3 regions of the Methylobacterium flocculans genome follow, and region 1 is predicted to be linked to each of the others. Evidence: predicted binding sites of a transcription regulator. Region 1 holds the regulator's gene; each other region holds the start of a gene.
What was found. Region 1 encodes PhoB, which activates phosphate uptake and scavenging genes when phosphate is short. Its sites were predicted from a motif close to TGTCATNNANCTGTCAT; they were not measured.
Positions count from the first base shown of each region.

Region 2: OF380_RS13485 (DUF2794 domain-containing protein) is a predicted target of PhoB. The motif match lies at 6,937-6,953, and genes of this name have one in related genera.
Region 3: OF380_RS04350 (ceramide glucosyltransferase) is a predicted target of PhoB. The motif match lies at 7,639-7,655, and genes of this name have one in related genera.

Region 1 covers NZ_CP107532.1:2,360,200-2,370,707, forward strand. Annotated here, with positions in the region: gene motA (flagellar motor stator protein MotA) at 1-763, opposite strand, end outside; gene OF380_RS10920 (DUF3606 domain-containing protein) at 912-1,136, shown strand; gene dut (dUTP diphosphatase) at 1,144-1,644, opposite strand; gene OF380_RS10930 (HpcH/HpaI aldolase/citrate lyase family protein) at 1,641-2,528, opposite strand; gene pstS (phosphate ABC transporter substrate-binding protein PstS) at 2,888-3,925, shown strand; gene pstC (phosphate ABC transporter permease subunit PstC) at 4,110-5,084, shown strand; gene pstA (phosphate ABC transporter permease PstA) at 5,120-6,013, shown strand; gene pstB (phosphate ABC transporter ATP-binding protein PstB) at 6,069-6,887, shown strand; gene phoU (phosphate signaling complex protein PhoU) at 6,987-7,712, shown strand; gene phoB (phosphate regulon transcriptional regulator PhoB) at 7,740-8,438, shown strand; gene OF380_RS10965 (SDR family NAD(P)-dependent oxidoreductase) at 8,528-9,331, opposite strand; gene OF380_RS10970 (MFS transporter) at 9,431-10,508, opposite strand, start outside.
Region 2 covers NZ_CP107532.1:2,866,930-2,877,437, forward strand. Annotated here, with positions in the region: gene rpmI (50S ribosomal protein L35) at 69-272, shown strand; gene rplT (50S ribosomal protein L20) at 321-692, shown strand; gene pheS (phenylalanine--tRNA ligase subunit alpha) at 926-2,008, shown strand; gene pheT (phenylalanine--tRNA ligase subunit beta) at 2,112-4,532, shown strand; gene OF380_RS13475 (DUF1186 domain-containing protein) at 4,543-5,385, shown strand; gene OF380_RS13480 (Bax inhibitor-1/YccA family protein) at 5,662-6,429, shown strand; gene OF380_RS13485 (DUF2794 domain-containing protein) at 6,538-6,912, opposite strand; gene bluB (5,6-dimethylbenzimidazole synthase) at 7,292-7,927, shown strand; gene OF380_RS13495 (L,D-transpeptidase) at 8,129-8,626, shown strand; gene OF380_RS13500 (cupin domain-containing protein) at 8,634-8,942, opposite strand; gene OF380_RS13505 (DUF1674 domain-containing protein) at 9,030-9,260, opposite strand; gene OF380_RS13510 (RsmB/NOP family class I SAM-dependent RNA methyltransferase) at 9,345-10,508, shown strand, end outside.
Region 3 covers NZ_CP107532.1:968,733-979,240, reverse strand. Annotated here, with positions in the region: gene OF380_RS04400 (N-formylglutamate amidohydrolase) at 1-88, opposite strand, end outside; gene cpdR (cell cycle two-component system response regulator CpdR) at 297-653, shown strand; gene grxC (glutaredoxin 3) at 747-1,004, shown strand; gene OF380_RS04385 (carbon-nitrogen hydrolase family protein) at 1,040-1,849, shown strand; gene OF380_RS04380 (DUF1178 family protein) at 1,914-2,381, shown strand; gene OF380_RS04375 (disulfide bond formation protein B) at 2,384-2,872, opposite strand; gene OF380_RS04370 (YqaA family protein) at 2,896-3,477, opposite strand; tRNA gene OF380_RS04365 (tRNA-Leu) at 3,646-3,729, shown strand; partial or broken gene OF380_RS04360 (transposase) at 3,846-4,567, opposite strand; gene OF380_RS04355 (tetratricopeptide repeat protein) at 4,755-6,077, opposite strand; gene OF380_RS04350 (ceramide glucosyltransferase) at 6,351-7,520, opposite strand; gene OF380_RS04345 (histone deacetylase family protein) at 7,767-8,675, shown strand; gene OF380_RS04340 (creatininase family protein) at 8,724-9,590, shown strand; gene OF380_RS04335 (sterol desaturase family protein) at 9,687-10,508, shown strand, end outside.

The DNA.
Region 1 (10,508 bases):
GCGGCACCGCCCCGCTCATGTAGGCGATCAGGGTCTGCTTGACGACGACGTAGACGTGGTTCTGCTTCTCGCGGACCGCCTTGATCTTGATCGCGAAGGGGGCGAGCACGCCGTAGGACATGAACACCCCGAAGAAGGTGCCCACCAGCGCCGCGCCGATGAGGCCGCCGAGGATCTGGGGCGACTGGTCGAGGGCGCCCATGGCCTTCACGATGCCGAGCACCGCCGCCACGATGCCGAGCGCCGGCATCGCCTCGGCCACGGTGGTGACCGCCGCGTAGGGCTTGAGCCGGTCCTTGCGGTAGCCCGAGATCTCCTCCTCCATCAGGGCCTCGATCTCGTGCGCGCGGGCGTTGCCGATCAGGATGAGCCGGGCGTAGTCGCAGATGAACAGGACGAGGTCGGCATCCTTGGCCACGTCCGGATAGGCCTTGAAGATCTCGGAATTGGCCGGGTCGTCGAGGTGCGGCTCGACCTCGTTGCGGGGCTTCGTCTTCAACTCGCGCACGAGGGCGTGCAGCAGGCCGAGCAGGGCGAGGTAGTCCTTGCGCTTGGGCACCTTGCCGGTGAGCGCGTCCATGCTCGCCTTACCGGAATCCACCACCGTCTTCATCGTGTTGGCCATGATGAAGCCGCCGGCTCCCATGCCCCCGATGATGACGAATTCCCACGGTTGCCAGAGCACGACGAGGTGGCCGCCCATGGCGACGAAGCCGCCGAGCATGCAGGCGATTGCGATGACGAGGCCGATGAGAACGCCCAAGGCTCGACGCCTCCGCTGGGGACAGAATGGATCGTTGTGGCGGACCTAAGCCGGGAGGCTTGCGCGGGGCTGGATCGCTCTTTCGCCCCGCCGCGCGTTGACGCGCAGGGAGCCCGCGCGGCGCGGGCCCGACCCCATGAGGAGCCACATGAGCAGCAGCGCGACATCGGGCAACCAGCACCAATCGAGCAACGAGCACGAGCCCGCCACCGTCAACGTCTCCGAGCCCTGGACCCTGGCCTACTGGGCGCGCCGCTTCGAGGTGCCGAGCGAGGACGTGCAGGCGGCGGTGGAGGTCGTGGGCCACGAGCCCGCGCGGGTGGCCGCCCATCTCGGCCGGCCCTGGCCGTTCGAGGGCAGCGGCATCGTCTGAGCGCGCCTCAGCGCCGCCCCGTGGAGCCGAAGCCGCCGCTGCCGCGCCCGCCGGGCGCCTCGACGGCCTGGTCCTCGGTTCGTGGCGCCTCGGCGGCCTTCACCGTCAGGGTCGGCCGCGTCACCCGGGTGAAGACGAGCTGGGCGATGCGGTCGCCGGGCTCGATCCGGATGCCGGCCCCGCCGGGGTTGCGGTTCCAGGCCGAGATCAGCAGCGGTCCCGCGTAGTCGGCGTCGATCACTCCCGTGCCGTTGCCGAGGACGAGGCCCTCGCGATGGCCGAGACCGGAGCGCGGGAAGATCAGCCCGCACCAGGCCGGATCGCCGATCGCCAGGGTGAAGCCCGCCGGAATCAGGGCCGGCGGCCCCTGCGGCGGCAGGTCCAGTGCCGCGTCGAGGCAGGCGTGCAGGTCGAGTCCGGCGGCGTCCGCCGAGCCCCAGCGGGGAAAGCCCCAGCCGGCGAGGCGGGCATCGAGCAGACGGATCTCGACGGAGAGGTCGCGGCTCACGCGCCTCGCGCCGCGATGGCGTCGGCGAGCGCCACGGTCCGTCCGGCCTCGACCGCGTGCAGGCGCTCCACCATCTTCCCGTCGAGGGCGATGACGCCGCGCGCCCGGTTCTCCGGCTCGGCGAAGGCGGCCAGGATGCGCCGGGCCCAGGCGACTTCGTCCGGGCTCGGGCCGAAGGCCGCGTTGGCCGGGCCGATCTGGTCCGGATGGATCAGCATCTTGCCGTCGAAGCCGCAATCGCGCCCCTGCGCGCACTCGCCTGCGAATCCCTCCGCATCGCGAAAATCGTTGTAGATGCCGTCGATCACGTCGATCTCGTAGGCCCGCGCCGCCGCGATCACGCTCATCAGCCAGGGCATCAGGGCCGGGCGGCCCGGCACCCCGAGGCGCAGGCGGCTGGCCTTGGCGAGATCGTTCGGCCCGACCATGAGGCAGGCGAGCCGCGTGTCCACGTCGCGGGCCGAACTCGCGATCTCGGCCAGATGCAGGATCGCCATCGGGCTCTCGATCATCGCCCAGGTCCGGGTCCGGTCGGGCGCGCCGAGGCGGCGCAGGCGCGAGCCCACCGCCACCAGGGCGTCCGGCCCCGTCACCTTCGGCACCACGATGGCATCCGGGCCGGCCGGCGCGATGGCGGCGAGGTCCGCCTCGCCGTAGGGCGTGTCGAGGGCGTTGATGCGCACCAGCACCTCGCGCGGGCCGAAGCCCCCTTCCGCGACCGCGCGGGCGACGGCCTCGCGGGTCGCGGCCCGGGTCTCCGGCGCCACGCCGTCCTCGAGGTCGATCATCACGACGTCGGCCGGCAGGGTGCGGGCCTTCTCCAGGAGCCTGGGATTGGAGCCCGGCATGGCGAGGACGCTGCGGCGGGGGCGGATCTCGGTCATGGCGCATCCCTTGGCGTCGGTTCGAGGATCGAGCCCCGGGGGAGGCCGGACCCGGCGGCGATGTCGGCAGGGGCGATGCCCCGGCCCACGACGACTCACATCCCCAGAGCCCGGCGATAGCGCCCCGGGTTTGCGGATTCAAGGCGGCGGGGCCCGCCCGCGGCCGCTCCGGATCGGCGCGCCCCGTCCCCGGGAAACTGCGCAGATCGCGGTGCGCCCACCGACGGCCCCGGCGGATGTCATCGAACTGTCGCGCAATCGTCATACCGCCTTGCCTGAACCGGACGTATGGCGCGGTGCACAACGGAGGGCGGGCTCAACCCCGGCCTCTCGCGCACGCTCCTCCAGGAGACCAGCACATGAAGTTCACCACCCTCGCTGCCCTCGTAGGCCTCGGCCTCGCCACCCTCGCGCCCGCCCAGGCGGCCGACATCACCGGCGCCGGCGCGACCTTCCCGTTCCCGGTCTATTCGAAGTGGGCCGAAGCCTACCGCAAGGACAGCGGCATGGGCCTCAACTACCAGTCGATCGGTTCGGGCGGCGGCATCAAGCAGATCCAGGCCAAGACCGTCGATTTCGGCGCCACCGACGCGCCGCTGAAGGGCCCCGCCCTCGAGAAGGACGGCCTCGTCCAGTTCCCGACCGTCATGGGCGGCGTCGTCACCGTGGTGAACATCCCGGGCGTCGAGCCGGGCAAGCTGAAGCTGACCGGTGAGATCATCGCCGAGATCTATGCCGGCAAGATCGCCAAGTGGTCGGACGCCAAGATCGCCAAGCTGAACGAGGGCCTGAAGCTCCCCGAGGCGAACATCACCCCGGTCTACCGCTCGGACGCCTCCGGCACGACCAACATCTTCACCACCTACCTCTCGCAGGCCTCCGAGGCCTGGAAGAAGGAATTCGGCGCCGCCACCACGGTGAGCTGGCCGGTCGGCCAGGGCGGCAAGGGCAACGAGGGCGTGACCGCCACCGTCAAGCAGGTCCCGAACGCCATCGGCTACGTCGAGTCGGCCTACGCCAAGCAGAACAAGCTCAGCCACACCCTGATCCAGAACAAGGCCGGCAAGTTCCCGCAGCCCGACGACAAGGCCTTCCAGGCCGCCGCCGCCAGCGCCGACTGGAAGTCAGCCCCGGGCTTCGGCATCTCCCTGACCGACCAGGCCGGTGACGATGCCTGGCCGATCACCGCCGCCACCTTCATCCTGGTCCACAAGGACCCGGCCGACCCGGCCAAGACCGCCGACGTGCTGAAGTTCTTCAACTGGGCCTACAAGAACGGCGACAAGCTCGCCATCGACCTCGACTACGTGCCGCTGCCCGACGCCGTCGTCGGCCAGATCCACGACGCGTGGAAGGAGATCAAGGGCAAGGACGGCAAGCCCGTCTTCAACATGTGAGCCCGACCCTCGCGGGCTCCGGCCCGCGAGCCCGGGGACGAGCCATCGCGTTCCCGCGCGACCGAAACGAACGGGCCCGGCGCCGATCCGCCGGGCTCTACCCCTGGCAGCGACCCGGCGATCCCCTCTCGCGTCGATGATCGGCGCGCGCTAGGACGCCGCACGGTGAAGAGAAGACATTCGGATGGCCGCCTTGACTGATCAGATCGCCCTGACGCGCGACGGCGCCTCGGCCCGCAAGAAGCCCGGCGGCCTCGGCGACAGCCTGTTCCGCGCGGCCTCCTACGGCTCGGCGCTCCTGGTGCTGCTGGTGCTCGCCGGCATCCTGGCCTCCATCGCCTACGGCGCCTGGCCGGCCTTCAACGAGTTCGGCTTCGGCTTCATCACCTCCAGCGCCTGGAACATCGGGCAGGAGCAGTACGGGGCCTTCGTCGCCATCGTCGGCACCCTGGCCTCCGCCTTCCTCGCCCTGCTGATCGGCGTGCCGCTCTCGCTCGGCATCGCGGTCTACCTGACGCAGCTCTGCCCCGGCTGGGCGCGCAAGCCCGTCTCGATGACCATCGAGCTCCTCGCCTCGGTGCCGAGCATCATCTACGGCATGTGGGGCCTGTTCGTGTTCGCGCCGCTCTTCGCCCGCTTCGTGCAGGTGCCGGTCTCGAACGTGGTCGAGGGCATGCCCATCGTCGGCACCCTGTTCTACGCCCGCGTCCCCTCGGGCGTCGGCATCCTCACCGCCGGCATCATCCTCGCGATCATGATCGTGCCCTTCGTGGCCTCGATCACCCGCGACATGCTGGACCAGATCCCCACCGTGCTGCGCGAGAGCGCCTACGGCATCGGCTGCACCACCTGGGAGGTCGTGCGCCACGTGCTCGTGCCCCAGGCCTCGGTCTCGATCATCGGCGCGATCATGCTCGGCCTCGGCCGCGCGCTCGGCGAGACCATGGCGGTGACCTTCGTGATCGGCAACGCCAACCGGCTCTCCGGCTCGGTCTTCGATCCGGGCTCCACCATCGCCTCCCGCATCGCCAACGAATTCAACGAAGCCGACGGCCTGCAGCTGAACTCCCTGATGGCGCTGGGCTGCATCCTCTTCGTCATCACCTTCTTCGTCCTGATCATCGCCCGCATCCTCACCCGCCGCGCCAAGGTCGCCTGAGACCTCCCCCTCACCGAGACGTCAGGAACCGCATCATGGACGCCGCCAACCCCATCGCCACCACCGCCGCCCCGGCCCATGTCAGCCGGGTCCGGTCCGGCCGCCGCATCGCCGACCGCACCCTCATCCTGGCGAGCACCCTCGCCACCCTGATCGGCATCGTCGTGCTCGGCTCGATCCTGTTCATGCTGGTGGTCGAGGGCGTGAAGGGCTTCTCGCCCCTGCTGTTCACCGAGCCGACCCCGGGCCCCGGCTCCGAGGGCGGCGGCATCGCCAACGCGATCCTCGGCAGCCTCGTGCTGACCTTCCTCGGCATCATGGTGGCGACGCCCGTCGGCGTGATGGCCGGCACGTTCCTGGCCGAGTACGGCCGCAACTCGAAGCTCGCCGACGTCATCCGCTTCCTCAACGACATCCTGCTCTCGGCGCCCTCCATCCTCATCGGCCTGTTCGTCTACACCCTGATGGTGCGCCCGATGGGGACCTATTCGGGCTGGGCCGGCGCGGTGGCGCTCGCGATCATCGCCACCCCGGTCATCGTGCGCACCACCGAGGACATGCTGCGCCTCGTGCCCTCGACCCTGCGCGAGGCCGGCGCGGCGCTCGGCGCGCCCCCCTCCATCGTCATCAAGAGCATCACCTGGCGCGGCGCCAGCGCCGGCATCGTCACCGGCATCATCCTGGCGCTCGCCCGCATCGCCGGCGAGACCGCGCCCCTGCTGTTCACCGCGCTCAACAACAACAGCTGGTTCCGCGCCGACCTCATGGGCGGCATCCCGAACCTTCCGGTGATGATCTACCAGTTCGCGCTCTCGCCCTACCCGAACTGGCAGCAGCTCGCCTGGGCCGGCGCCCTCCTCATCACCATCACGATCCTCGCCCTGTCGGTCGTGGCCCGCTTCGTCATCAAGACCGATCGGTCGCGCTGACCCTCAGCGCGCCGCCTTGCCCTCTCCCATCTTCGATCGACAGGATGCCGAACCGATGAACGCCGCCCCCGCGATCACCCAAGCGCAGCTCACCGGACGCCACAAGGCCGACGAGAATTCCCCGGTCCGCATCGCCGTCAGGGACCTGAACTTCTACTACGGCAGCTTCCACGGCCTGAAGTCGGTCAACCTCAACTTCCACGATCGCCAGGTCACGGCGCTGATCGGCCCGTCGGGCTGCGGGAAGTCGACCCTTCTGCGCACCTTCAACCGGATCTACAGCCTCTATCCGGAGCAGCGCGCGGAAGGCGAGATCCTCCTCGACGGCCAGAACGTCCTCGATGCCAAGGTCGACCTGAACGAGTTGCGCTCGCGTATCGGCATGGTGTTCCAGAAGCCGACGCCCTTCCCGATGTCGATCTACGACAACGTCGCCTTCGGCCTGCGCCTCTACGAGAAGCTGCCCAAGGCCGACCTCGACGTCCGCGTCGAGGAATCCCTGCGCAAGGCCGCCCTCTGGGACGAGGTCAAGGACAAGCTCAAGCAGTCCGGCATGGGCCTGTCCGGCGGTCAGCAGCAGCGCCTCTGCATCGCCCGCACCGTGGCCCAGCGCCCCGAGGTCATCCTGTTCGACGAGCCGACCTCGGCCCTCGACCCGATCTCGACGGGCCGCATCGAGGAGCTGATCGAGCAGTTGCGCTCCGAATTCACGATCGTCATCGTGACGCACAACATGCAGCAGGCCGCGCGCATCTCGCAGTTCACCGCCTTCATGTATCTCGGCGAACTCGTGGAGTTCGGCCCGACCACGCGCATCTTCATGAACCCGGAGAAGCGCCAGACCCAGGACTACATCACCGGCCGGTTCGGCTGATCCACGGCGGCCCGTGGCGGACCTTTCCCCGGTCCGCGCCCGACCCCATCGCCCTGGCGGCCCCCGGACAGGCGGGCCCGATCGCGGAGTGCGACCCCCATGTCCGACCACATCGTCAAGTCCTACGACACGGACCTTGAAAATCTGCGCCGCTCGATCTCCGAGATGGGCGGCATCGCCGAGAAGATGATGGCGGAAGCGAGCCAGGCCCTGGTGCGCCGGGACGCCGTCCTCGCCCAGGCGGTGATCGGCGCCGACGTGCGCCTCGATATCCTCCAGCGCGAGATCGAGGAGCGGGCGATCCTGCTCATCGCCCGGCGCCAGCCCCTGGCGATCGACCTGCGCGAGACGGTCACGGCCATCCGCGTCTCGAACGACATCGAGCGCATCGGCGATCTCGCCAAGAACATCGCCAAGCGCGTGGTGGCGATCGCCGACCAGATCCAGCCGCAGAAGATCGTCATCGGCGTCCAGCACATGAGCGACCTGGTGCAGGAGCAGCTCAAGGACGTGCTCGACGCCTATGCGGGCCGCGACACCAAGGCGGCGCTCGACGTGTGGGAGCGGGACGACGCCATCGACGCGCTCTACAACTCGCTGTTCCGCGAGCTCCTGACCTACATGATGGAGGATCCGCGCAACATCTCGTTCTGCACGCACCTCCTGTTCGTGGCCAAGAACATCGAGCGCATCGGCGACCACACCACCAACATCGCCGAGACGATCCACTACCTCGTCACCGGCGAGAACCTGCTGGCGGAGCGGGAGCGTCCGAAGAACGACGCCTCCAACTACGCGACGGTGGAGATGCCCGGCGCGGTCTGAGGATCGCGCCGCACGGAAAGCACACGGATGAGTACGCGTATCCTGATCGTCGAGGACGAGGAGGCCCTGACCCTCCTCCTCCGCTACAACCTCGAGGCCGAGGGCTTCATCGTCGACTCGGCCGCGCGGGGCGACGAGGCCGACCTGCGCCTGCAGGAGCAGGTGCCCGACCTCGTCCTCCTCGACTGGATGCTGCCGGCCCTCTCCGGCATCGAACTGTGCCGGCGCATCCGGGCGCGGCGCGAGACCGAGCGCCTGCCGGTGATCATGCTCACCGCCCGGGGCGAGGAGGGCGACCGCATCCGGGGCCTCGGCACGGGGGCGGACGACTACATCGTCAAGCCGTTCTCGGTGCCGGAACTGCTCGCCCGCGTGCGCGCGCTGCTGCGCCGGGCGAAGCCCGCGCACGTGGCCAACCTGCTGGTGGCGGGCGACATCGAGCTCGACCGGGTCAGCCACCGCATCCGTCGCGAGGGCCGGGAGATCCATCTCGGACCCACCGAGTTCAAGCTCCTCGAATTCCTGATGCAGAGCCCCGGCCGGGTCTTCTCCCGCGAGCAACTCCTCGACGGGGTCTGGGGCCACGACGTCTACATCGACGAACGCACCGTGGACGTCCATGTGGGCCGCCTGCGCAAGGCGCTGAACCGCCCGCGCCAGAGCGACCCGATCCGCACCGTACGCGGCTCGGGCTACTCCTTCGACGAGATGTTCGAGGGGGAGTAGGCGGCAACATTTCCGGCTGGCGTTGACCCCCGCGGCCGGACCCTGATCCCGCGTGCGCGGAAAAAGTCCGGCATCGGGCCCGTCCGCGTTCAGACGATGCTGCGCACCGTGCCGCCATCGACCCGCAGGGCCGCGCCGCTGGTGGCGCTGGCGGCCGGGCTGCAGACGTAGGCCACCATGCTGGCCACCTCCTCGACGGTGGCGAGCCGCCCGATCAGCGAGGTCGGGCGGTGTTCGGCCACGAAGGCCCGGCCCGCCGCGTCGAGATCGACCTCGCCGCCTCCCGATGCCGGCGCCATGCTCCGCATGAAATCGGCGACGCCCTCCGAGAGGGTCGGCCCGGGCAGGACGCTGTTCACGGTGACGCCGCTGCCCGCGACCGTCTCGGCGAGGCCGCGCGCGACGGCGAGTTGGGCCGTCTTCGTCATGCCGTAATGCACCATCTCCACCGGGATGTTCACGCCCGATTCGCTGGAGATGAAGACCACGCGGCCCCAGCCGCGCTGGACCATGCCGGGCGTATAGGCACGCGACAGGCGCACCCCGCTCATCACGTTGGTCTCGAAGAAGCGGTGCCAATCCTCGTCCGGGATCTCGAAGAAGGGTTTCGGCTCGAAGATGCCCGTGTTGTTCACCAGGATGTCGATGTCCGGCAGGCCCGCGACCACGCGGGCGGTGCCGTCCGGGTTGGCCACGTCGCCCGGCGCGCCGATGAAGCCCGCATGGCCCGTCTCGCGCTTGAGGCGGTCGATGGCGTCGCGGACCCGGTCCTGCGTGCGCCCGTTGATCGCCACGGTGGCGCCCATCTCTGCGAGCGCCCTCGCGATGGCGTAGCCGATGCCGCCCGTGGAGCCGGTGACGAGGGCGCGCCGGCCCGACAGGTCGATGTTCATGGACTCGTCCTCGCGTGGGAATTGCCGGGTCAACGCCCGGCGCGACCGTTGGTGCGATCGGCGGTCATGCCTCCGGCGCAAAGCCTGCGCGCTCCGCCGTCACCCCTCCGGCTGGCGCCGCAGCACGCTCGCCACCGCGCCGAAGGCGGCGAGCCCCACGGCGCACCACAGGGTGGCGGAGACCGGCCCGGCGGGGGGCGCCCCCTGGTGCAGGCCGAAGATCACCGCCACCAGGGCGGCCCCGAAGGACTGGCCGGTGAGGCGGGCGGTCGATTGCATGCCGCTCGCCCCGCCGCTGCGGTCGCGGGGCGCGCTCGTGATGATGACCTTGTTGTTGGGGGATTGGAACAGACCGAAGCCGAGGCCGCACAGGGTCAGGCGCCAGCCGATGTCGAGGTGCGAGGCGCCCTCCGGCAACAGCGCGATGGCGGCGAGCCCCGTGGCCATCAGGGCGAGGCCGAGGCCGCCGAGCAGCCCCGGCGCGTAGCGGTCGGCGAGGCGCCCCGAGATCGGCGCCGTCAGCGCGATGGCGATGGGCCAGGGCGTCATCAGGAAGCCGGTCTGCGTCTCGGAGAGGCGCAGCACGTCCTGGAAATAGAAGGGCAGGGCGACGTAGGCCATCATCTGCGCTCCGAACGCGGCGATGGAGGTCGCCATCGAGAGGGCGAAGGCGGGAATCCGCAGGAGGTCCACGGGCAGGAGCGGGCGGGCGAGACGCGTCTGCGTCCAGACGAAGACCGTGCCGACGGCGAGCGCCGCGCCGATCTCCGCCAGCGCCAGGCCCCGCGTGGCCGGATCGCCGAGGCCGTCGACGCCGATGATGAGGAGGCCGAAGGTCAGGGCGTTGAGGAGCGCGCTGCGGACATCGAAGCGGCCCCCGCTCCGGGGCGTCACCGGCAGGGTGCGCGCGCCGACCGTCAGGGCGATGAGCCCCACGGGCAGGTTGACGAGGAACAGCCAGGGCCAGCTCGCCACGGAGAGGATGCCGGCCGCCACCGTCGGCCCGGCCGCCGAGGCCATCGCCACCACCAGGGCGACGTTGCCGACCCCCCGCCCGATCAGCCGGTGCGGGTAGATGAAGCGCACCAGCGCGATGTTGACGCTCATGACGCCGGCGGCGCCCAGTCCCTGCGCGATCCGCGCGGCCACCAGCCAGTCGAGGGAGGGCGCGACGGCG
Region 2 (10,508 bases), 510 kb from region 1:
AAGCATCAACCGAGCGCATCCCTTCGATCCGATCCGGATCGGAGTTTGTGCGCGTTCAGGAGAGCCAAATGCCCAAGCTGAAAACCAAGTCGGGCGCCAAGAAGCGCTTCAAGATCACCGGCACCGGCAAGGTCATGTACGCCCAGGCCGGCAAGCGCCACGGGATGATCAAGCGGACGACGAAGCAGATCCGCAACCTGCGCGGCACCACCACCCTGTTCGAGGGCGATGCTGCCAACGTGAAGAAGTATTTCCTGCCCAACAGCCGGTAATCCTTCACGACGCCGACACTGCTTCTTTCGTAATCCAGGAGAACACCCATGGCCCGCGTCAAGCGCGGCGTGACCAGTCACGCGAAGCACAAGAAAGTCCTCAAGGCCGCCCGTGGTTATTACGGTCGCCGCAAGAACACGATCCGGATCGCCAAGCAGGCGGTCGAGAAGGGCATGCAGTATGCCTACCGCGATCGGAAGAACAAAAAGCGTACGTTCCGCGCTCTCTGGATCCAGCGCCTCAACGCCGCTGTCCGTGAGCATGGCCTGACCTATTCGCGCTTCATCAACGGCCTGACGAAGTCCGGCGTCGAGGTGGACCGCAAGGCCCTCTCCGAGCTCGCCATCCACGAGCCGGCGTCCTTCGCCGCCGTGGTGGAGGTCGCCAAGGCCGCCCTCCCGGCCGCCAAGGCTGCCTGATACGGCCGTTCGAGCGGAACGTGCGGCTCGTCCGAGCCGTGCGCCGTTCGTCATGACAAGGCGCGGCACCCCCGGGGAGCCGCGCCTTTTTCCATCCATCGGGCGCGCGACGCTTCGTTTGCGCATGGCGGGTGCTTGCATTGCGGATCGCGACCCGCAAAACCCTCCGCGGGCCTGCCCGATCGAGACCGCCCGATCCGTCAGATCGGTGCCGCAGCCGGTGAGTTGAACCGATGACCGACCTCGACACCCTCGAATCCGGCCTGCTCGATCAGGTCGCGACTGCCTCCGACGAGGTGACGCTGGATGCCGTGCGCGTGGCGGCGCTCGGAAAGAAGGGGTCGATCTCCGAACTCCTGAAGACCCTCGGTGCGATGACGCCGGATGAGCGCAAGGTCCGCGGCCCCGTCATCAACGGGTTGCGCGATCGGGTTCAGGCCGCCATCGCGAGTCGTCGCGACGCCCTGGCGGAGGCGGCCCTCGGCGCCCGCCTCGCTGCCGAGCGCATCGACGTGACCCTTCCCGTGCGGGAGGCACCGGAGGCGCGGGGGCGCATCCACCCGATCAGCCAGGTGCTGGACGAGATCACCGCGATCTTCGCCGACATGGGTTTCTCGGTGGCCGAGGGCCCGGATATCGAGACCGACGACTACAACTTCACGGCGCTCAACTTCCCGCCCGGCCATCCGGCGCGTGAGATGCACGACACCTTCTTCCTGGCGCCGGATCGGAACGGCCAGCGCAAGGTGCTGCGCACCCACACCTCGCCCGTCCAGATCCGCACCATGCGATCGAAAGCGCCGCCGATCCGGGTGATCTGCCCGGGCCGGACCTACCGGCACGATTCGGACCAGACCCACACCCCGATGTTCCATCAGGTCGAGGGGCTGGTGATCGACAAGGCGGCGAACATCGCCAACCTGAAATGGGTGCTGGAGGAGTTCTGCCGCACCTTCTTCGAGGTCGAGGCGGTCAAGATGCGCTTTCGGCCCTCGTTCTTTCCCTTCACGGAACCCTCGGCCGAGGTCGACATCCAGTGTTCGCGCAAGGGCGGCGAGATCCGCTTCGGCGAGGGGACCGACTGGCTCGAGATCCTCGGCTGCGGCATGGTCCACCCCAACGTCCTGCGCAATTGCGGCCTCGATCCCGACAGCGTCCAGGGCTTCGCCTTCGGCGTCGGCATCGATCGCATCGCCATGCTGAAATACGGCATGCCGGATCTGCGTCCCTTCTTCGAGGCGGATGTGCGCTGGCTCGACCATTACGGCTTCCGCCCGCTGGATATCCCGAGCCTGGTCGCCGGGCTGACGGGCTGACGCTCCGCTCTCGAGGCCCGGTGAGCCCGGGCCACCTCTTCATCCTCATGGGCGACGGAGCTTCCCGCTTGGACGGGTCCCGGCACGCCGAGGGACCCAAGCGATGAAATTCACCCTCTCCTGGCTCAAGGACCACCTCGACGCCGAGGCCTCCCTCGAGATGATCTCGGAGACGCTGACCCGGATCGGCCTCGAGGTCGAGGGCATCGAGGACAAGGCCGCGAGCCTGAAGCCCTACGTGGTCGCCCATGTGCTCACCGCCGAACAGCACCCGAACGCCGATCGCCTGCGGGTCTGCACGGTGGATGCCGGCGACGGTCAGCCGCTCCAGGTGGTGTGCGGCGCGCCCAACGCCCGCGCCGGCATGAAGACGGTCTTCGCCCCGCCCGGCACCTACGTGCCGGGGAAAAACATTACCCTGTCGGTCGGCAACATCCGCGGTGTCGAGAGCCACGGCATGCTCTGCTCGGGGGCCGAGCTCGGCCTCGGCGAGGAGAGCGACGGAATCCTCGATCTGCCGGATGATGCACCGACGGGGCAGCCCTACGCCCTCTACGCGAAGCTCGACGATCCGGTCATCGAGATCAACCTGACGCCGAATCGGCCGGACTGCACGTCCATCCACGGCATCGCCCGCGATCTCGCCGCCACGGGGCTGGGCGGTCTCAAGCGCGAGCCACAGCCGCCGGTGCGCGGGGAGGGCGCCTGCCCCGTCCCCGTCACCCTTGATTTCGAGGCCCTCGACGGCGGCCTTTGCCCCTACTTCACCCTGCGCCTCGTGCGCGGCGTCAAGAACGGTCCCTCGCCGGACTGGATGCAGGCGCGCCTGCGCGCCATCGGCCTGCGCCCGATCAACGCGCTCGTGGACATCACGAACTACCTGACCTTCGATCAGGGCCGGCCGCTCCACGTCTTCGACGCCGCCAAGGTGCGCGGGGGGCTCGTCGTCCGTCGGGCGCGGGACGGCGAAGCGCTGAAGGCCCTCGACGGCAAGACCTATACGCTGACCGCCGACACCGTCGTCATCGCGGATGACAGCGGCGTCGAATCGATCAGCGGTATCATCGGCGGCGAGGCTTCGGGCTGCGACGCCGATACCGTCGATGTCCTCATCGAATCGGCCCTGTGGGATCCGATGAACATCGCCCAGTCCGGCCGGCGGCTCGGCATCATCACCGATGCCCGGTACCGCTTCGAGCGCGGCGTCGATCCGGCATTCACCTTGCCGGGCCTCGATCTCGCCACCCGCCTCGTGCTGGAGATCTGCGGCGGAACTCCGAGCATGCCCGTGATCGTCGGCGAGCCGCCGGTGGTCGAGCGCGTCATCGATTTCCCCTGGACCGAAACCCGGCGGCTCGCCGGGATCGAGCTGTCCCGCGCCGAGATGAAGGTGACCCTGGAGGCGCTGGGCTTCCACGTGGCCGGGACCGGCGACCGTGTGAAGGTCCTCACGCCGTCCTGGCGTCCCGACGTCGAGGGCAAGGCCGACTTGGTCGAGGAGATCGTCCGCATCGCCGGTCTCGACCGCATCGAGCCGAAGCCCCTCCCGCGCATCGAGGCGATCGGCAAGCCGATGCTGACCGTGATGCAGAAGCGCACCCGCCTCGCCAAGCGGGCGCTGGCCAGCCATGGCCTCGTGGAGGCGGTGACGTGGTCGTTCATCCCGCACGACGACGCGGTGCTGTTCGGCGGCGGGGGCGTGGATCTGGCGCTGGCCAATCCGATCGCCGCCGACCTCTCGGATATGCGCCCGAGCCTGGTTCCGGGCCTGCTTCGGGCCGGCCAGCGCAACGCCGACCGCGGGAACGCGGATGTCGCCCTGTTCGAGGTCGGGCAGTGCTTCGCGAACGACCAGCCGGAGGGACAGACCACCCGGGCGGCGGCGATCCGGCGGGGGACCGCGACGCATGCGGGCGCGGGTCGCCACTGGGACGGGGCCATGAAGCCCGTCGACGCGTTCGACGCCAAGGCCGATGCGATGGCGCTGCTGGCCGCCCTCGGTATCCCGACCGGCGGCCTGCAGGTCGTGGCCGGTGGACCGGCCTGGCTGCATCCCGGCCGATCCGGCACGCTGCAGTTCGGACCGAAGAATCCGGCCGGCTACTTCGGCGAGGTGCATCCGCGCGTGCTGAAGGCCCTCGATCTCAAGGGCCAGATCGTCGCCTTCGAAATCACCCTGGACGCGGTGCCGCTGCCGAAATACCGTCCGACCAAGGTCAAGCCGGCGCTGGTTCTGTCCGACTTCCAGCCGATCTCGCGTGACTTCGCGTTCGTGGTCGGACGGGATGTCGCCGCAGGGGACGTGGTGAAGGCGGCGCAGGGCGCGGAACGCAAGCTCATCACCGGGATCGACGTGTTTGACATCTACGAAGGCATCGGCATCCCCGAGGGCTCGAAATCGGTGGCGATCGCGGTCCGGCTCCAGCCCGTGGATCGCACCCTGACCGATGCGGAGATCGAGGGCGTAACCGCCCGGATCGTCGCTGAGGTTGAGCGCAAGACCGGGGCGACTCTCCGCTCCTGAGGAATCACGCATGCTCGATCCGGCCCTCGTCTCCGCGCTCTCGGCGGCCACGTTCCTTCCGGAGCCTGAGCTGCGTGCCGCGCTCGCGGACCCGGACCGGATCGCGGACGCGGTCCTGGAGTTGCTGGGCCGGGCTGCCGCGAATCCAGACTTGGATGACGCGGAGGCGAATCTCCTGTTCTGGGGGCTGCACGTCCTCGCCGCCGCCCGGGAAACGCGGGCGTTCAGGCCCCTCGTGCGATTTCTGAACCTGGACGGCGAGACGCTCGAGTCTCTCCTGGGCGACGCCCTCTCGAAGACACTGGCGAGGATACTAGCCAGCGTCTTCGACGGAGACATCGCGCCGCTCGGCACATTGCTGATGGACAGCACGCGCGACGATACCGTGCGGCACGAGGGCTTCGCGGCCCTGGTTTACCTGACCCAGATCGGCCGCGTCCCACGCGAGCAGACCGAAGCCCTGCTGATTCGCTTCGATGAGAAGCGGGCTGCCATCGAGGGCGATATCAGCTGGGTCGCGTGGGAGGAGGCCGTTGCGCTTCTGGGGATGCGCGACCTGGCACCAAGGGTCGTGGCAGCGCGACGGGATGGGCGGCTGACCGGCGAATTCAGCGACGGCCGGTACTTCCCCGAGATCCTGCGCGAGGCCGAGGAGCGCCCCGACGACCTGTCACGCTTTGATCCCGAGCAATTCGGGACCATCGACGATCCGATCGCCGACCTGAACTGGACCTCCGAGAGCTACGGTCAGCCCGTCCGCAACCCCTTCAAGAACGTTGGCCGTAACGACCCCTGCCCCTGCGGCAGCGGCAAGAAGTTCAAGAAGTGCTGTCTGGATAAGGCTGCCGCGTAAGGCCGGCCACGGGCGTTCGACACGGCGTCCGGTGGCGTGGTTAGCCTCGCGTTAGCGAAATCCTCGTCTATCGAAATGCCGGTTTAATCCCGTCTCGACGCAAGAAAATACCAGCACAGTCCTGTGCGATTCGGTCCTTCCAGGCTTGGCCGGCCCCTTGTGCAGGGCAGCGTGACGGAACATATTTCGTAACGAGGCGTCTCGGGACGCCAGAGGTCGTGTGCGTGAGCCTCATTTCGAAATCACACGCTGAGAGAGCTTCCAAAGGAAACTCCCATGGCATTCGATAACAGCCCCTTCCGGTACGGCGCTCAGCCGACCGGGTACGCCGGCAGCCAGGTCGAGATCGATCAGGGCCTGCGCACCTTCATGCTCGGCGTCTACAATAACATGGTCATCGGCCTCGGGATCTCTGGTCTCGTGGCGCTGGGCTTGAATATGGCGGCCGTCGCTCAGACCGAGACCGGCCGCGTTGCCCTGACCCCGTTCGGCCAGCTCCTTTACACCAGCCCGCTCAAGTGGGTGATCATGCTGGCGCCGCTGGCCTTCATCTTCATCTTCTCGATGCGGATGGATCGGATGTCCGCGGCCTCGGCGCGCCTGACCTTCTTCGCCTTCGCGGCGGTGATGGGTGCCTCGATGTCCTCGCTCCTCCTCGTCTTCACGGGAGCAAGCGTGGTTCGGGTCTTCTTCATCACAGCGGCGACGTTCGGCGGTCTCAGCCTCTACGGCTACACCACCAAGCGTAGCCTCTCGGGCATGGGTTCATTCCTGGTGATGGGCCTGATCGGCCTCATCATCGCCTCGCTGGTGAACATCTTCCTTGCCTCTTCGGCGCTTCAGTTCGCAATCTCCGTGGTCGGTGTTCTGATCTTCGCGGGCCTCACCGCCTACGACACGCAGAAGCTGAAGGAGATGTTCCTCTACAGCGGCGCCGATGCCGAGGGTGCGGCCAAGCTCTCCGTGAATGGCGCGCTGACGCTGTACCTGGACTTCATCAACATGTTCCAGATGCTGCTCTCGCTCCTGGGCGACCGCCGCTAAACGGAACGACTCACGTTGAATTAGAAGGCCCCGGCGGGATAACCGCCGGGGCCTTTTTATATGGGCCGGATGGTTCACATGTCGGGTCGTGTCTGACTGAGGCGCGTCTCACACCGCACGAAGGGGAGGCTCCAGCACCGCGAGCACCCGCTCGAGATCCGTTCCGCGTTTCATGACCAGGCCGGTGGCGGCGACCACGGCATAGGCGCCCTGGCGCCGGGCGAGTTTCGGGTCCTTCTCCACCCGATACAGCGGCATCTCCGAGCTGCGCCGGTAGATCGAGAACACCGCCTTGTCGCGCCGGAAGTCGAGGGCATAGTCGCGCCACTCGCCCTGCGAGACCATCCGTCCGTAAAGATTGAAGAGGATGCGCAGTTCGGCGCGGTCGAAGGCGATCTGAGGAGGGACCGGCGCCGTCGGGAAGGGGATGACCCGCGCTGCGGGATCATGCAATCGCGCGTCGCCACCGGTTCTCTCGCTCATCGTCGCTCCTGTTCCGCGTTCGTCCTTCATCATGGTGTCACGCCGTGATGCTCGCAAGGGCGGTGATTCGGCGAGGCGTCCCGAAACACATCACCATGATTTCGCCGCCATCATGCCCAGCGTCGGCCTTGATGAAACGCGATACCTGTTGCTGAAACTTCGTCGACTCCGTCATCGGTCTGCTGCCCGATCTTACCGGCTCCCCAGCTCTTCGGTCGGCACCCGAACCGGCGGGATCGACATCCCAGAGGTTTCGAGACCCAAGGACTTCAGGCCGCCTCTTCGGAGCGCGGCCTTTTTTTCGTCCTTGCGAGACGGGGCGTACCCGGCGAGAAACACGCTGCAAGAGAGAGGGGCGGGTTCACCGCTGGGGACCACCGTGACCAGCTTCGACGCGGCCTTCCAGCATACTCTCGCCGAGCTGTTCGCCTGGCGTCGCGACGTGCGCCGGTTTCGGACAGACCCTGTTGACGAAGCGCTGCTGCGGCGGTGCCTCGATCTCGCAGCCTTCAGCCCCTCCGTCGGCAACAGCCAACCCTGGCGCTTCGTGCGGGTCTCGGACCCGGAGCGGCGCGCAGGCGTGGTCGCCAGCTTCGAACGCTGCAACGCCGATGCGGCGGCCACGTACGAAGCGGAACGCCGCGACGCTTATGTCCGGCTCAAGCTCGCCGGGCTGCGGGAGGCGCCGGTACATCTCGCGGTCTTCTGCGACGAATCCACCGAGGCGGGGCACGGGCTCGGCCGCGCCACCATGCCGGAGATGCTGCGCTACTCCGTCGTCACGGCCGTGCAGACGTTCTGGCTCGCCGCGCGCGCGCACGGGCTCGGTGTCGGCTGGGTCTCCATCCTCGAGCCGGAGGCGGTCTGCGGCATCATCGGGGTTTCCTGCGACTGGCACCTCGTCGCTTATCTCTGCGTCGGGTTTCCGGTGGAGGAGCACGCCGACCCCGAACTGGTGCGCCATGGCTGGCAGGAGCGCCTGGGTGCCGGCGGCATGCCGCTGATCGAGCGCTGAGCCCTCAGGGCTAACGAAACCTGAACGCAATCGGATGTTTTCGCCCGAAATTCCGTGGCGGCGCTTCACTGCGCTGCAGAAGACCACCGGGATAACTGCATCGCGAACCGCCGATTTACCGGAACGCCAACCCGCGAGCGCCGATTGTCTGGGCTCTCACGGTCACGCTTTCGGAGTTTCAGGGTCATGGTGCGTCAGGGAATGCTGGCTTCGATCGCGGCGGGTGCGATCCTGGGAGGCGGTTTCGTCGAGCCTGCGCAGGCCCGCGAGGTCGTGGCGTTCCACGAGGGCGTGATGCCCGGCTCCATCGTCGTGCGCACGGCCGAGCGCCGGCTCTACCTCGTCAACGGCGATGGGACCGCGATTCGCTACCCCGTCGCGGTGGGCAAGCCCGGCAAGCAATGGAGCGGCGCGACCCAGATCGACGGGAAGTACGTCGAGCCGGCCTGGGCACCCCCGCGCGAGGTCAAGCGCGACAATCCCCGCCTGCCCGCCGTGATTGCCGGCGGTTCGCCCTCGAACCCGATGGGCTCGGCCGCACTGACCCTCGCGGGAGGCGAATACGCCATCCACGGGACCAATCGGCCGAACTCCATCGGCACCTACGCGTCCTACGGCTGCATCCGCATGTTCAACCAGGATGTGGTCGATCTTTACGCACGCGTCTCGGTGGGCACGCAGGTCTACGTCACGCGCTGAGATCCGTTCAGCGGGCGGGCGGCGCCGTGGCTTCGACGGCCGTGAAGGCTTCCAGGATGGAGTAGGTGTGCTCGGCGCCCTCCGGGACCAGCCAGGAATCGCCGGGCTCCAACAGCACCCGTTCGCCGCTCACGGTCAGTTCGGCCCGGCCGGAGATCACGTAGCCGACGGTCTCGTAGGGTCGGCTCGCCGGGGGCTTGTCGGTGCCGGGAAGCTCGTCCCGCCACATCCGCATCGACACCGACTGGCCGCGCGCGAGAGCGACCTCGCCATGCGGTCCCTCACCGGCACTCTTGCTCGAAACTTTCGTGGCCATGGTCTTCCCCTTCGTCACTGAACCGATGGCCGGGACAACGGGGGCGACCGGGGGACGTTCCCCGGCCGGCATGCGGCGCGCGCGACGTCAGAAGTCGACGGCGATACCCTTGATCTCCCAATCGTCGTAGCGCACCGGTTCGAGACCGCCACGGCCCTGACGCTCGCGGGTGGCCGCGATCTCCGCGGCATGGGCATCGATGGCCGCGCGCCGCTCGGCAGCCTCCGCCAGAGCCCGGGCGGCTTCGGGCGTAAGGGCGCGCGTTCGGGTGGGCAGGTCGGCGTCCGCGCGGTTTTCCATCGGCTCCGGGCTTGTCATGGCTTGCATCTCGGTGTGGCGGGTGGAAGGGCAGGGAAACGAAGCTCGTCCCATGCGGGCTCATGGTTCCAGGAAGTGGCATTCATGGCGACACGCCGCAATACGGATGCGCCGACGGCGCCGATCGACCACAGCGTCGCGGGCCTCGCCGCCCGACAGATCGCGCAGGGCGCGGTCGCCGACCTCATCGGCAAGACTCGGGGCTTCGCCCTGGAGGATGCCCTGATCCAGGCCGGGCGCGCCGCCGGCCTCGATGCCGCCGATGCAGGCCTCGCGCGCGCCATTGCGACGGCGACCTTCCGCCGCTTCGGTCTCCTGCGTCACGTCCTTGCGAGCCGGATGTCGCAGGGACTGCCGGAGGATCAACCTCGCCTCGTCGCGCTACTGGCCACGGGCGCCGTCCAGATCCTCGATCTCAACGTGCCGGACCATGCCGCCGTCGATCTCGGTGTGCGTCTCGCCAAGGCCGATCCGCAGCTTCAGCACCTCTCCGGCCTCGTGAATGCGGTCCTGCGCCGGATCGTGCGCGAACGCGCCGATATCCTCGCGGCGCCCGGTGATCCGCTCGCGGACAATACGCCCGACTGGCTCGCCCGGCGCTGGCGCTCCGCCTATGGCGAGGGGACGGCGCGCGCCATCGCGGCGGCCCACCTCGAGGGTGCCGCCCTCGACATCACCGTGCGGGGCTCGGCCGTCGAATGGGCGGAGCGTCTCGGCGGCGTCGTCCTCCCCACCGGGAGCGTGCGCCTGCACGACGTCCGCGCCGGCGTGGCCGATCTTCCGGGCTATACCGAGGGACAATGGTGGGTGCAGGATGCCGCCGCCGCGCTTCCGGCACGGTTGCTGGATGTGAAGCCGGGCGAGCGGGTGGCCGACCTCTGCGCCGCCCCTGGTGGTAAGACAGCGCAACTCGCGGCAGCCGGCGCTTCGGTGCTCGCGGTCGACCGTTCCAGCCCACGCCTCGAGCGCTTGTCCCAGAACTTCGCACGCCTGGGACTGGAAGCCGAAATCCAGGTCGGCGATGCCTTGGCATTGTCCGATGACGCTACCTTCGACGCGGTGCTCCTCGACGCGCCGTGCTCGGCGACCGGCACCCTGCGCCGCCACCCCGATGTGGCCTGGACCAAGACCGAAAGCGATATCAGCCGCCTGATCGGCCTGCAGAAACGCCTGTTCGACAAGGCCGCCACCCTGGTTCGGCCGGGCGGGCGCCTCGTCTACTGTACTTGCTCCCTCGAGCCGGAGGAG
Region 3 (10,508 bases), 1.4 Mb from region 1:
GCGTGTGCGCCGCCGGCTCGTCGACCGCGAAGGGCGGGTCGAACGCGGCCACCTCGGACGCGTTCGGGAAGGGCGACGGCTCTGTCATCGCGGCGCGGGCGCCTCGGTGCGGACGGGACAACGCATCGGTCCACTTTGCGGTTTGCCGGCTGGCCTGTCCAGGGCATCGCGTCCGCAGGCGCGGCTCCCGTCGTGCCATTGGACACCCGCGCCCGGGGGCTTCGGCAACGTTCTGTTTACCAAGCCGGTGCTTTGTGGAAAGAACACTGCGAATCAAAGGTACGGGACGCCGCTCGATGAAGATCCTCCTGGCGGAAGACGACAACGACATGCGCCGCTTCCTGGCCAAGGCGTTGCAGAACGCCGGCTATGACGTGCTGTCGTTCGACAACGGCCTCTCAGCCTATAACCGCCTGCGCGAAGAGCCGTTCGAACTGCTCCTGACCGACATCGTGATGCCCGAGATGGACGGCATCGAGCTGGCGCGCCGCGCCACCGAGCTCGATCCCGACATCAAGGTGATGTTCATCACGGGCTTCGCCGCCGTGGCGCTGAACCCGGATTCGAAGGCCCCGAAGGACGCCAAGGTCCTCTCGAAGCCGTTCCACCTGCGCGACCTCGTCAACGAGGTGGAGAAGCTGCTCGCGGCCTGACCGTCGCTTCCGCGTCCCCGTCGAACCGGGCAGTAGGAAGAGCCGCCGCGCTCGCCTATATGCTGGTGGGATTGGGATGGGGCGCTTGCGACGATGAAGCCGGTCACGATCTACACAACCGCGTGGTGCCCGTACTGCTCGGCGGCCAAGAGCCTGCTGCGCGACAAGGGCATCGCCTTCACGGAGATCGACGTCGAGAAGACGTCGGGCTCCCGCGCGACCATGGTCCAGCGCGCCGGCGGACGCACCAGCGTGCCGCAGATCTTCGTCGGCGACACCCATGTGGGCGGCTGCGACGATCTCTACGCCCTCAACGGCGCGGGCAAGCTCGACCCCCTGGTGGCCGCGTGAGCCCCGCGCCCCGCTTCACCGCCGCCTGCGTGCAGATGCGCTCCGGGCGCGATCCGCTGGCCAACCGCGACGCCGCCGTGGCGCTGGTGCGCCAAGCGGCCGAGGCGGGCGCGCATTACGTGCAGACGCCCGAGATGACCTCCCTGGTGGAGCGCAGCAAGGCGAGCCTGTTCCAGAAGGTCACGGGCCAGGACGACGACCCGACCCTGGCGGCCCTGCGCGAGGTCGCCCGCGAGCGCGGCATCGTGATCCAGGTCGGGTCGCTGGCGATCCGCAACGGGGACAAGGTCGCCAACCGGGCCTTCCTGATCGATGCGCAGGGCGCGATCACCGCCTCGTACGACAAGCTGCACCTCTACGACGTGGACCTGCCCAACGGCGAGCGCTGGCGGGAATCGGCGACCTATACGGGCGGCGCCTGCGCGGTGGTGGCCGAGACGCCCTGGGCGCCCTTCGGGCTCGCCATCTGCTACGACATCCGCTTTCCCGCGCTCTACCGGTCCCTGGCCGAGGCCGGGGCGACGATCCTGACCGCGCCCGCCTGCTTCACGCAGCGGACCGGCGAGGCGCACTGGCACGTGCTCCACCGGGCCCGCGCCATCGAGACCGGCTCGTTCATGATCTCGGCGGCGCAGGGCGGGCACCACGAGGACGGGCGCGACACCTACGGCCACTCGCTCATCGTCGATCCCTGGGGCCAGGTGCTCGCCGATGCGGGCGGAGCGGAGCCCGGCGTGATCCTGGCCGAGATCGACCTCGCCCGCGTCACCGACGCCCGCGCCCGAATCCCGGCGCTGCAGCACGCCCGCCCCTTCACCGTCGAGCGGGTGGGGCGGCCCTCCTGACCCCGTCCGCGAACCCGTTCCGTCACCTCCGGTCCCGTCCCCCTCGGTCGCATCACCCTCGCCCATGATTCGCTACACCCTCGCCTGCGAGGCCGGGCACGGCTTCGAGAGCTGGTTTCCCTCGAGCGATTCCTACGACGACCAGGTGGCGCGCGGATTCGTGACCTGCCCGGTCTGCGGCTCGGCGCGGGTCGGCAAGGGCATGATGGCTCCGGCCATCGCCCGCAGCGGGCGGGGGGCCGAAGCGCCTGCGGTGGCCACGCCCCCGCAACCCGCAGAGGTCGTGCCGCAACTGGCCACGACCGAGCCGGAACAGCGCCTGCGCGCCCTGATGCAGGCCCTGCGTGCGGAAGCGACGAAGGGCGCGGACGATGTCGGGCCGCGCTTTCCCGAGGAGGCTCGCCGCATGCATTACGGCGAGGCCGAGACCCGCGCGATCTACGGGCAGGCCAGCCTCGACGAAGCGCGGGCGCTGCTCGACGAGGGCATTGCGGTGGCCCCGCTGCCGCCGGCTCCCGACGAGCGGCATTGAGCTCAGGGCTTCAGCGCCGCTGTTCCGGAGATCGCGGCGAGGGCGAAGGCGACCAGGGCATTCCAGCCCGCGAGCGAGATCCCGAGCAGGCGCCAGGCCGCGGTCGAGCAATCGGCCACCCGCGTGGTCTGAAGGGCATTCAGGAAATCCCCGATCGCCGCCGGGTTGGCTCCCGCGCCGCCGCCGCAATCGCTGGGCCCCGGCCAGAAGCTCCATTCGGCCCCGGCGTGATAGACGCTGAGGCCGGCGCCGTAGAGCAGGCCCAGGGCCGCGAGGCCGAGGGCGAGGCGGGTCAGGCGAGGGGGCAGCACGAGTCCGGCGAGCGCCAGCGGAATCGCCGCGTAATAGGGCAGGCGCTCCGTCAGGCAGAGTTTGCACGGCACGTAGCCGAGCACCCACTGGAAATAGAAGGCCCCGCCGAGCGTCAGCACCGCGCCGACGAGGAGGAGGAGGGCGGCCCGGCGCAGGCGCAGCAGCGAAGCGTCATCGATCTCCACGGGTGTCCCTCGCATCGCTACAGCAGAACCTTGAACAGGACGAAGCCCAGGACGATCACCGCGACGGAAATCGCCGCCACCACGTTGAGGTGCCGGTCGAGCACCCCGCGGATCTGAACGCCGTAGCGCCCGAGAAGTCCAGCGAGCAGGAAGAACCGCGCGCCCCGCGTCAGCAGCGAGAGCACCACGAACCAGAACAGGTCGTAATGGGCAAAGCCCGAGGTGATGGTCACGAGCTTGAACGGGATCGGGGTGAGACCCTTCAGCAGGATCACCCAGTGGCCGTACTGGGCGTAGGATTCCTGGAAGGTCGCGGCCTTGTCGCTGAGGCCGTAGACCCGGAACACCCATTGCCCGATGGAATCGAACAGCAGCGCCCCGATGGCGTAGCCGAGCAACCCGCCCGCCACGGAGGCCAGGGTGGTGACGAGCGCGTAGAACCAGACCCGGTCGGGCCGGCTCACCGCCATCGGCACCAGCATCACGTCCGGCGGCACGGGGAAGAAGGAGCTTTCCGCGAAGGCCACCGCCCCGAGGGCGTAGGGCGCCGAGGGCTTCCCCGCGAGGGCGAGGATCCATTCGTAGAGGCGACGGATCATGGGAGTCCGGACAGGCTGGAAGCGACGGGCGGCGCTCTTTGACCACACCCCGCCCGCCCTGGCGAGCGATCCCGGGCCGCATCCGCAACAAACCGCAGGCGGTGGGCGCGGCCGCTCGTGGGGCTCGGTTGACAGGATGCGGCGCGCGCGGCAGGACATTCGCCGCGTGCCCGCGTGGTGGAATGGTAGACGCGTCCGACTCAAAATCGGAAGCCGAGAGGCGTGGGGGTTCGAGTCCCTCCGCGGGCACCAGTTCTGGCTTTGCTTCATCTGTCGTGATTGAAGACCTCCCCCAGTTTTAGACTAGGCCCCAGTTTTAGACTAGGAAGGTATCGACCGGTCGCGCGAGGCTAGCCGGCTTAGAGCGCCTAACAAAGCCGTCTGATCTGATTGAGGGTCATGATGCGGGCTGCGAGGCTCGTGAAGGCCTCGTAGATGTCGGCGCGTCGCTCGTAGTGGATGGGCAGGCGGCGGAAGCGAGTGAACCAGGCGTGGGTGCGCTCCACAATCCCAATGGTGACGACCGAGTTTCTCGCGGCTCTCATGCCCTTGCGCGCGATGCGCGGGACGATCCCCCGGGCCGCCCACTCTGCACAGAGGGGATGGCATCGATGGTGGCTGCCAGCATGCGGTTGTCGCGCCAGTCGGCTTCGCTCAGGCAGAAGCCGAGCGGCGTGTCGCGCGCATCGGTTACGAGGTGGCGCTTCGTGCCCGTCTCGCCCCGGTCTGTCGGGTTCGGGCCGGTGGCAGGCCGCCTTTTTGCCGGGACAGACGCGCTGTCCAGGCAAGCTCGGCTCTAGTTGATCTCACTCGACGCGGGTAGGCGCTACAGCAACACCTGATTCAAACGGCTCCACACGCCGACCGCCTATCGATCCCGCAGCCGACGCCCGCAACTCATACCGGAGCCGCAACTCTTCTCAGCGGGCAGCATCTCCCATGGGAGGCCCGAGCGCAGCACGAACAGGATGCCCGTCAGTGCGGCCCAGTTCTCGATCGGACGACGCCGACCCTTCGGGCGCGGCTGAGGCGGCGGCAGGAGCGGAGCGAACTCATTCCGAAAATCATCGGGGAGAATTGATCCGTCTATGCCAAGCCAACGCTGGAAAGGCCCGCTCGGTACCGTTCTGTTAGGCGCTCCAAGTCTCCCGTCGGTATCACCTTGATCGACATCGGCCAGAGGGAGACTGCCCCCCTTGCGGTCTGTACAGCCTTCGGCAGGCGTATTCTCGGCCACGTATATGATCGTGCCGGTCGGGGTGCATCAAGACCACCCCTTACAAAGCATGACGCGGATCGTTGTCAGGACGGGTCGCTTTTCCCATCCAATTGTCTACGACCGAGCCGATATCCAGGGCGACGCCGCCGCTGATTTTGATGCGATTGCAGTACAGCTTTCCAAGTAGCCCTCCTGCCACGAGGAAGAGTTGTCCGTGCAGCGGTTTTGCTAACTCTTCCATAAGTTCGTTGTAGCGTTCAGGGTAGTGGCGCCCGACCGTTGTCTCTGCTCCAAGCTGCGCCGCGTGCAGCTTTTCCCCCGGGATCCGGTAGAGCGTCACCTCCTCGAGTTCGAAATGGGTCCTGATCGCCTCCGCCGCGCCTGAGAGGCAGGAGATAAGACTTACGCGCCGGTGCTCGCGTAGCAGGTTCCCCAGAATTCCCTTCTGAAGAAGGTCCATATGGACTAATTGTGACGTCCAAGATTGAGATCGTTTCACGGATGGAAGTTGTGCGACTCGAAGTGCATTGATAAGTCCGACGATCCCCGTGGGACTGCAGAACTTATACTCGTGTTCGACCCAGTTCCGGTATGGCATGCCGACGACATTGGCATTCTGGATCGCATCCCGCAGGGTGAAGGCCGTCTCCGTGAAGCCCGATTGATGGATGTCAATCTCGTTGTTGAACCAGACCCGGGCTCGGTCCTGACGACAATGCTCGTAGATATGTGGGTACTGTCTCTCGTCATCCGACGAAATTCGACAGAACGCACCCTCCCCATCGCCCAGCCGAATGAGGGAAAATCCTTCACGTCTCTGCAATGAAGCGGAGGCCCAGCTCACAATGGTTTCCGCTGTGGTCGAAAGGCGGTCCCGCTCATAGAGCTGCGTGAGACGATCCGCGACGCCGGCGGGAAACGCTTCCATGTAGCCTATCAGGTCACGGAGCCACGGAATGTCCGGATGCGCCGGACAGGTCTCGTCGGCGCGATAGATATAGCGCCGCGCCGCGGCGTAATCGCCGATACGCGCGCTCATACGGGCGGCAAACCGGAGGCTCCGTTCATCCGCCGGGCAGGAGACAAGTATCCGTTCCAAGCCCAGCAAAGCCTCTACATGGCGGCCCTGCATCGCTTGTAAAATAGACAGTTCGTAGAGTGCTGCGACATGGTTTTCGTCGTTGCGGAGAACCTCATTGCACATGAACGCAGACTGATCGAAATGCCCGTTGTCACGTAGCAGAATGGCAATTTCTACCACAATATGATAGTCGGTTACGCTTATGCGCTGGGCTCGCGATACAAGATCCGAGATGTTGCTGCGATCGCCGGATACGATCGATTGGCGTATCTTGTGTAGAATTTCGGATGGCGTCGTCACGTCTTGCCTGCAGAAGGTTGCTGTGGCTTTAGAATTTTCGCAGCCATCTTACGGCAATCTATGGGCCGATGCCAACTGTTCGGCGGCTTGCAGTACAGTGTAGGATTCAGAGCTTATCGCGCTGATCCGGAAAATTTAGGCTGAATTCTCGAAAATTAATTTACATTTATAGTAGTGGATTTTAATCAGGCCAGTGTATTTTATATTTATCAGAAATTGATTGATGCTTGGAGAATGATCGCTCACTGAAAGCCAAAGCTGAAGGCGTTGGTTTCACGCTACGCCTGTGCCTGGGCGTAGGCGTCGCCACTTCAAGCCTGAGACGCCTTTACTTCGGATATCCATCGCGTTGCCACGCCAAAGGATCGCGCCACGCATCCAGGCGCTGGTCCAGAGGAGGGGGATCAGCGCATCGCGGATGACGAAGGCGAGGAGGAGGCGCGGGGCGCGGTACCAGTCCGCGCGTGCCGCCAGGGCCATCTCGGCGCCGTACCAGAGCGCGGCGAGGCCGAGGAGGCAGGCGGTCAGGACCGCCGAGGGGGCGGCCGCGAGGGCGAGGGCGAAGGGCAGGAGGGGGCCGCTGCCGATCTCGGGCGCGAAGAACAGCGGGAAGGTGACGCGGCGCAGGCGGGCCCAGCGCAATTGGCGCGACCAGACCTCGCGCAGGGTGCGGCGCCCCAGGGGCTGGTCGAAGGGTGCGGCCACGAGGTGGACCCGGGCGCCGGCCGCGCGCACCAGCTTCGTCGCCGCCGCGTCCTCGGCGATCTCGGCGGCGAGGGCGCGGATGCCGCCGCGCGCTTCGAGGAAGGGCTTGTGCCAGAGCATGCTCTTGCCCTGGGCGAAGCCGAGGCCGAGGGCCTCGCCGGTATATTGCCAGCGCGCCTGCAGGGTGTTGAGGAAGGCGCATTCCACCGCCGCCGACAGCCCGTCCGGCCGGGCGCCGATCGGCGTCGAGCAGACGAGGCCGGTGTCGGGGCGCCAGGCCGCCTGGAGCCGCTGCAGGTAGTCCGGCGGCATCAGCACGTTGGAATCGGCGAGCACCACCCAGTCGTGCCGGGCCGCCTCCCAGCCGCGCACGCAATTGTTGAGCTTCGGGTTGTCGCTGATGCGCTCGTCGCCGACGATGAGGCGCGACGGAACACCCGGATGGGCCGCCATCAGCCGGTGCAGGAGCGGGACGATGGGGTCGGCGCCATCCGCCACGCAGAAGATGAGCTCGTAATCGGGATGGGCCAGCCGGAAGCCGCGCGCGAGCAGCTCCTCGCTGAAGGGTTCGAGCCCGCAGACGGGCCGCACCAGGGAGATCGGGGCGCCGAGGGGAAACACCGGATCGCGGTTGCGCCGGCCGAGGCGCATCGCCGCCACTCCGATGCCGGCGAGGTTGATCAGGGTCAGGGCCGCGCACAGGGCCAGCGCGACGACGGGTCCGGTCTCAAGTCCCATCAGACCGTCTCCCATCGGTCACGTCCCTTCATCCACGAGGTCCGGCGTCGCGCGCCGCCCCGGGTCGCGGACACGACGCCGCAACCCGATCCACCCCAGCGCCCCTAACAGCCCTGATGCTTCAGGCGTATGACAGCCCGAGCCGGCGAAGGGTTCGGCGGATGGACCGGCCGGTGAACCGGCCGGAGAACCGGCGAAGGGGACGGCGATGATGGGGCCGGCGCAGGTGGGGGTCGCTCGTTGAGCATGCCCATCGTCTTCCATCCCGCCTACGAGGCGACCCTGCCCGAGGGGCACCGCTTCCCCATGCGCAAGTACGGGCGTCTCGCCGAGATCCTGCTGGCGCGGGGCCTCGTGCCGGACGGCTTCGTACGCCCCGAGCCCGCCGGCGCTGACCTCCTCACCGCCGCCCATGACCGCGCCTACGTGGAGGCGGTCCTCGCCCTCGACGTGCCCCGCGCCATCGAGCGCGAGATCGGTCTGCCGGTCGGCGCCTCGGTGGTGGCCCGTTCCTGCGCCTCCGTGGGCGGAACCCTGGCGGCGGCCCGGCTCGCGCTGGCGCACGGCCTCGCGGGGAGCACGGCGGGGGGCAGTCACCACGCCCGGCGCGCGACCGGGGCCGGCTTCTGCATCTTCAACGACGTGGCGGTGGCCGCCCGCACCCTCCAGGCGGAGGGCACCATCGCCCGCGCCCTCGTGGTGGATTGCGACGTCCACCAGGGCGACGGCACCGCCGATTGCCTCAGCGTGACCCCGGATCTCTTCACCCTCTCGATCCATGCCGAGAAGAACTATCCCGCCCGCAAGATCCCGAGCGACCGCGACGTCGGGCTGCCCGACGGCGTGGACGATGCCGGGTACCACGCGGTGCTGGAGGCCCATGTCGGCCCGCTCCTCGACGCGCTCGCGCCCGACATCGTCTTCTACAATGCCGGCGTCGATCCCCACGGTGACGACCGCCTCGGGCGCCTCGATCTCACCGATGCGGGCCTGCTGGCGCGGGATCGCTTCGTCGTGGGCGAGGCCCGGCGGCGCGGGGTTCCCCTCGTCGGGGTCATCGGCGGCGGCTACGCCACGGATATCGACACCCTGGCCGGCCGCCATGCGCTGCTCTTCGTCGCCATGGCGGAGGCGGCGGGGGCACCGCTCCGTTAACGCCCGACGCCTTAGGCTCGCGCCGCCCGTCGTCGTTCCGAGCCCGTCATGTCGCGCGCCGTCCCTCCCGCCTTGCGCCCTGCCTCCGCGCCGAAGTGGGCCGCCCTCTGCCTCGCGGCCCTGGTCGCGGGGCTCGCCGTGATCGGCCGGCCCCTCACGGCGCCGCTCTCGGCCGAGGTCGAGATCGCGCGGATGTCGTGGGTGGAGGTGCGCGGCGCGGTCGCGCACGGCACCACGACCGTGCTCGTGCCGAGCGGCGGCATCGAGCAGAACGGCATCCACATGGTCACCGGCAAGCACGACCGCATCGTCGGCTGGGCCGCGCGCCAGGTCGCCGAGCGGCTGGGCAAGACCCTGGTCGCCCCCGTCATCTCCTACGTGCCGCAGGGAAGCTACGACCCGCCCGAGGGGCACCTGCGCTATCCCGGCACCATCGGCGTCCCGGACGCCGTCTTCGCCGGCACCCTGGAGGGGATCGCCCGCAGCCTGAAGCTCGCCGGCTTCCGGACCATCGGCTTCCTCGCCGATCACGGGGCCAGCACCGGGCCGCAGCGGGAGGTCGCGGAGCGCCTGTCCCGGGAATGGCTGTCCGAGGGTGTCCGCGTCGTCGACGTGAGCGCGTATTACGACGATGCCGCCCAGCTCGAATGGCTGCGGGCCGCGGGCGAGACGCCGGACACGATCGGCCGCCACGCGGGGATCCAGGACACCTCGGAACTCCTGGCGATCGCACCCGAAGGGGTCGACCTCGGCCGCCTCGCCGGGATCGGCTTCCGCGCCGAGGCCACGGGTGCCAGCGGCGATCCGCGGCGCGCCTCGGCCGAGCGCGGGCGGACGCTCATCGACCTGCGCATCCGGGCGGCTTTGGCTCAGATCGAGGCGGCCCGCACGGGCACGCGCCCCGGCGGACCCTGAGCCGGCGCGCACGGGTTTCGCCGAATCGGCGCAACCCAACCTTAAGGCGGACCTGCCAGATCAGGCTGCAGCAGTGCCACGCGTGCAGGATGACGGATGACCGACTGGGCCCAGGCTGTCGTGACCCAATTCAGCGAGGTGATCCTGACGGGTCTGCCGACGACGCTGGCGATGGCCGTGGTCCTCACGATCCTGTGCGCGCTGTTTCCCGCGCGGGCCGGCAAGCCCTGGTGGCGGACCTCGGAGATGATCACCGATGTCTGCTGGTGGTTCGCCACGCCGCTGTTCACCCGCTACCTTGCCCTGCTGCTCCTCATCGCCGGAGCGTTCTGGCTCTCGCTGATCATGGGTGACGGCACCCCGGGGGCCACGCCGTCGATCGGGTTGTCCCTGCTCGCAGGCATGCCGTTCTGGCTCGCCGTCGCGGTCTACATCGTGCTCATCGACATCATGATGTACGTGACCCACCGGGCCTTCCACACCATGACCCTGTGGCACTACCATGCGGTGCATCACTCCACGGAGGAGCTGCACTGGGTGTCGGCGCGCCGCTTCCACCCGTTCGACGACCTCATCCACATCGTGCTTCCGGACGTGGTGCTGATCCTGCTCGGCATGCCGCTCGAGGTCGTCGCCTTCGTGGCGCCCTTCCAGGTCTGGCATTCCGCCCTGATCCACAGCAACCTGAACTGGGATTTCGGGATCCTGAAGACCGTGATCGTCAGCCCGGTCTACCACCGCTGGCATCACACGGGCATCGACCAGGGCGGCTCGAAGAACTTCTCGGCGACCTTTCCGATCCTCGATCTGATGTTCGGCACCTACTACATGCCGAAAGGCGAGCGGCCGGAGCGCTTCGGGATCGACGACCCGACCTTCCCCAAGGATTTCGCGGGCCAGATCCTGCACCCCTTCCGC